DNA from 2 places in the Variovorax sp. Soil_C_33 genome. Region 2 is predicted to be linked to the other one. Evidence: riboswitches for the same ligand, from Rfam matches in the RefSeq annotation. Region 2 holds a riboswitch; the other holds the start of a gene.
The links. Region 2 has a riboswitch for glycine ahead of AC3A6B_RS08450 (D-amino acid dehydrogenase). Riboswitches for the same ligand answer to the same signal wherever they lie in the genome.
Positions count from the first base shown of each region.

Region 1: linked by a shared signal. The riboswitch ahead of gcvT (glycine cleavage system aminomethyltransferase GcvT) and the one ahead of AC3A6B_RS08450 (D-amino acid dehydrogenase) in region 2 are both predicted to bind glycine.

Region 1 is NZ_JBDGJK010000018.1:38,103-40,545, forward strand. It holds gene gcvH (glycine cleavage system protein GcvH) at 1-92, opposite strand, end outside; gene gcvT (glycine cleavage system aminomethyltransferase GcvT) at 118-1,314, opposite strand; glycine riboswitch at 1,326-1,441, opposite strand; glycine riboswitch at 1,454-1,557, opposite strand; gene AC3A6B_RS23975 (hypothetical protein) at 1,587-2,443, opposite strand, start outside.
Region 2 is NZ_JBDGJK010000004.1:157,425-159,867, reverse strand. It holds gene AC3A6B_RS08455 (FAD-dependent oxidoreductase) at 72-1,319, shown strand; glycine riboswitch at 1,341-1,431, shown strand; glycine riboswitch at 1,447-1,552, shown strand; gene AC3A6B_RS08450 (D-amino acid dehydrogenase) at 1,638-2,443, shown strand, end outside.

The sequences.
Region 1 (2,443 bases), on a different contig from region 2:
GCATCCTGCGCATGGACGGTGATGCCGACGGTCGCGATGCCGCCGTCGGCGGCCTGGACCCACTCGTGGTCCCGGGTGTACTTGATGGTCATGCAAAAACTCCTTGAAAAAACAGAATCAGCCGCGGTAGTAGCGCGCGGGCACGAAAGGCATGGTGCTCACTTCCATCGGCACCGGCTTGCCGCGCACGATGGCCTGGATGCGGGTGCCGGGCTCGGCATAGGCGAGCGCGACATACGCCATCGCGACCGGCCGGTCGACCGTGGGGCCGAGCAGGCCGCTGGTCACCTGCCCGATGGACACGCCCTCGAAGGATTCGAGCAAGCTGCCGTCGCGCACCGGCACGCGCTCCAGCGCCACCAGGCCGACGCGCTTGCGCTTGAGCGTGTGGTGGTCCAGGTGGCCTGCGGCGCCATTGGCCGCCGTGAGTTGCGCCAGGATCCTGGCCGCGCCCGGAAAGCCGCCTTCGCGTGCACCGCCGGTGCGCCGCACCTTCTGGATCGCCCAGTTGAGCGAGGCCTCGACCGGCGTGGTGGTCTCGTCGATGTCGTTGCCGTAGAGGCACAGGCCCGCCTCGAGCCGCAGCGAATTGCGCGCACCCAGGCCGACGGGCTTGACCTCGGGCTGGGCGAGCAGCAGCCGCGCGAGCGCATCGGCATCCCTGGCGGCCACCGAGATCTCGAAGCCGTCTTCGCCGGTGTAGCCGCTGCGCGTGGCGAAGGCCGCGATGCCGCCGATCTGCACCGCGCCGCCGGTCATGAAGACGAAGCGCTCGATGCCGGGCGCGAGGCGCGCCAGTGCGGTCACGGCCTGCGGGCCCTGCAGCGCCAGCAGGGCGTGCTCGGGCATCGGCAGCACTTGGCAGCGCGTGCCGAGCTTCGCCTGCATGTGCGCGATGTCGGCCACCTTGCAGGCGCCGTTGACGATGACGAACAGCGAGTCGTGGCCTTCGTTGAAGAACATCAGGTCGTCGAGGATGCCGCCCTGGTCGTTCAGGAGCAGGCCGTAGCGCTGCTTGCCGGGGGCCAGGCCGATCACGTCGACCGGCATCAGGCTTTCGAAGGCGGCGGCGGCATCGGGGCCGACCAGGCGCAGCTGGCCCATGTGCGAGATGTCGAACAGGCCGGCGGCCTCGCGCGTGTGCTTGTGCTCGGCCATCAGGCCGGCCGGGTATTGCACCGGCATCGAATAGCCCGCGAAGGGCACCATGCGGGCGCCGAGCTCCAGATGCAGGTCGTAGAGCGGGGTCTTTTGCAGGTCGTCGGGTGCGGGGGCCAAGGCACTCTCCAAAGGGGCAGTCCAGATCCATGACATTCTTGCCATGGGCCACCCCTGCTGTCCGCTTTACCTGAGAGATTCGCCCCACGATCGGGGTTTGCTCCTTCGGTGGACGGCGCTGCGAACAAAACGCGATGCGCCGCCTCTCTCCAGCAAGGAAACGCCCGGAAAACGGGGCGCTTCGTCAGTCCTTTTGCCTGAGCGTTCGGGCCCGCTTTTTCGAGGGGACCTGCGCCTTCGGCGGCCCCGCGCTGCGAGGCTCTCTCCTGACCCGTCCGAGTGTAAGGGATGCGCCCGGCCCCGGCCGCTCAGGAGCGCTCCAGGCGCAGCCGCCTGAGCAGAAACTTCTCCCACAGCTTGTCCGCAACGAGCTGAAGCGAGCTGCGAATGTGCGCTCGGGCGTTGCGCGCGTCGTAGGGCGACCGGAGGTCGGCGCCCAGTTGCCGGGCACGCACGCTGAGCATGCTCTCCGAGAGCACGCAGCGCGCCTTCATGCGCAGGTCGTCGAAGTTCTCGTCGGAGAGCGGACTGGCCTTGTGCCACTCGTGGTCCCACTTGAACCTGCGCTGCCTGGACGGGTCGCCCTCGTCCCTGATCAGCCAGGCTGACACGAAATCGACATAGGCCTCGTCGACGCTGTCGCGAAACAGACGGTGCTCGGGTTCGAAGCTGTCGTAGACCAGCGCGTCCAGCAGTTCGTTGCCCGGCGAGAGCGTGCCGAGCTGGCGGCGCAAGTTGGCGTTCATTGCGAAGCAGTAAGTCGAAACCCATTCGAGCAGCGGACCAAGCGGCGTCATGGTCGAACGCGGGAAGTCGTTGATCTCGCCGAACAGCCACGGCCCGGGATGCACCCCCAGCCGCCCGATCTCGCTGCTGAAGCCGGCGACCCGGCCTTCGCTCCATGCATGGGTGCGGGCGATGGTGTCGTTCGAGAAGATCCAGACGTCGGGCTCGCCGCCGCGCGCGAGGAGGGCTGAAATCCCTTTGTCCCAGCCTGTGAACTCGCGGTTGGAGTTGTCGCCCGCGATGAGGAAGCCGTCTTCGAATTCCGTATCGCGCAAGGCTTCGCTGCCCGTGGACCTCGCGTTGTCCACGATCGCGAGTGCGAAGCGATTGCTCCCGTCGGCCAGCTGCCGTCGCAGCCTGGTCAGCACCTGAAGCGAAT
Region 2 (2,443 bases):
CCCCGGGTAAAGGCGGCTCCGCACGGTGAGCGCCCGACCCGCCGTTCATGCCATCCCAAAAGGATCTGGACATGCGCGTGGTTGTGCTCGGCGCCGGCTTGCTCGGCGTGACATCGGCCTATTACCTTCAACAGCTGGGTCACGAAGTGATCGTGGTCGACAGGCACGCCACGCCGGCGGCCAAGGCGCGCGGGCGCGTCGAAACAGTCGTCACCGCCGCGGCCGCCCAGCTCCTTCGGCAGTTCGCCGACCGCCGTGCCGCCCGGGCGAAATGGGTGGGGCTTTACGTGAGCCTGCGGCGACGCCTCGCAAAGCTGCTCGATCGCGCCATCGGCGAGATGCCGAAATCCAAGCCGACCGAGCACCTCGTGCGGCTGGGCGCCTACAGCCGCGACATCGTGCGTTCGCTGCGCGACGAAGCCGGCGTGCCTCCGGGTCAGCGCAACCCGGGCCTGCTGAGCTTCTACACCGATGCCGACGCCTTCAATACCCGGTTGGCGCGCGCCTCTCATTGGAAAGATCTGGGCTGCGAAGAGCGTCTGGTCACGGCCGAAGAGGCGCTGCACATCGAGCCGGCCCTGGAGGCCCTTCGCGGTGAGCTCGCCGGCGCGGCCTACTCGCTCGACGATCCGGCGACGCGCGATCCGGCCCAGTTCGCGGCCAGCATGGTGTTCCTGTGCCGCGCGGCCGGCGTGCGCTTCCTGACCCAGCACACGGTGATCTCGCTGAAGGAGCGCGCAGGCCGCATCGACCACGTCGAGCTGCTCGATGCCGACGGCCAGCCCACCGTCCTGCGCGGCCAGGCCTATGTGCTGGCGCTCGGCATTTCCAGCGCGATGCACGCCGAAAAGCTGAAGATCGCCATGCCTTTCCGCTTCCTGCGCGAATACATCGTCACGATCCCTCTCAAGGACGCGAGCCGAGCGCCGCGCGTCGCGCTGCGCGACCGGCAGGGCAAGCTGCGCATCCGGCGCGTCGAAACCCCCGGCGGCGACTGCCTGCGGGTCTCGGCCACCGTGCGCGCCAGCCTCGACGAGGAGAATGAGCCCGATTCGGACCGCGTCGACGCCATCCTGCATCGCATCGAGACGCTGTTGCCCGGCGCGGCCGACACGGCGCATGCTTCCCTCGATACGGCCGTGCATGCCGTCAGCCATGACGGCCTCCCGATGATCGGCAAGACCCGCCTGTTCAATCTTTTCCTCAACGTCGCGCCGGGTGCGCGCGGCTGGATCAACGCCTGCGGCGCCGGCAAGTCGATCGCCCGGATCGTGAGCGGCCTCAGGCCCGAGCTCGAGTTCGCCTTCAGAAATCCGTAGCCGCGGGCCATCGCCTACAATCGCGGCACTGCAGGAGAGCGGGCCGCGTGAAGCGGTTCCACCGAAGGCGCAAACTCCCATAAACGCTCAGGTCGGCTCACGCGATGAGCCTGTACTGCATCAACTGTCAAAGCCGTCTGGAGAGCCATCACGCCATGTGATGCACCGAAGGAGCAAAGCCGCTGCGGGCGCAGCGGGTGAATCTCTCAGGTACCGAGGACAGGGGGAGCGGCAACTTGGACGCACGGTCCGGTTGCTTTCTTTTTCAAGCTTCCGTTCACCTTGCGTTCAAGCGCTGCAACCTCAAGGGTTCTCGAAATGCGCGTGATCGTTCTCGGCGCCGGCCTGCTCGGCGTGACCTCGGCTTACTACCTCCAGCAACTCGGCCACGAAGTGACCGTGATCGATCGGCAGGCCACACCGGCTGCCGAAACCAGCTTCGCCAACGGCGGCCAGATCTCGGTCAGCCATGCCGAACCCTGGGCCAACCCGAGCGCGCCGTTGAAGGTGCTGCAATGGCTCGGCAAGGAAGATGCGCCGCTCCTCTTTCGCATCCGCGCCGACATGCGCCAGTGGCTCTGGGGCCTGCAGTTCCTGCGCGAATGCACGCCGGGGCGCACGCGCCACAACATCGAGCAGATCGTACGCCTGGGCACCTACAGCCGCGACACGCTGCAGCAGCTGCGCCGCGACACCGGCCTCAGCTACGAGCACCGCACCCAGGGCATCCTGCACTTCTACACGACGCAGAAGGAATTCGCCGGCGCGCTGAAGCCGGCCGAGCAGATGCGCGCGCTGGGCTGCGAGCGCCAGGTGATCTCGGCCGACGAGGCGGTGAAGATCGAACCGGCCCTGGCCCACATCCGGCCGCAGTTGGCCGGCGCCACCTACACGGCCGAAGACGAATCGGGCGATGCCAACCGCTTCGCGCGCGAGCTGGTCGCGCTGGCCGCCGCCGCCGGCGTGAACTTCCTCATGAGCCACACCGTGACCGCGCTGCGCGAGGCGGGCGGAAGCATCGACCACGTGGAGGCGACCGACGACGAAGGCCGCTTCCAGCGCATCCGCGGCGATGCCTTCGTGCTGGCGATGGGCTCGCTGAGCCCGCTCTACGCCGCGCCGCT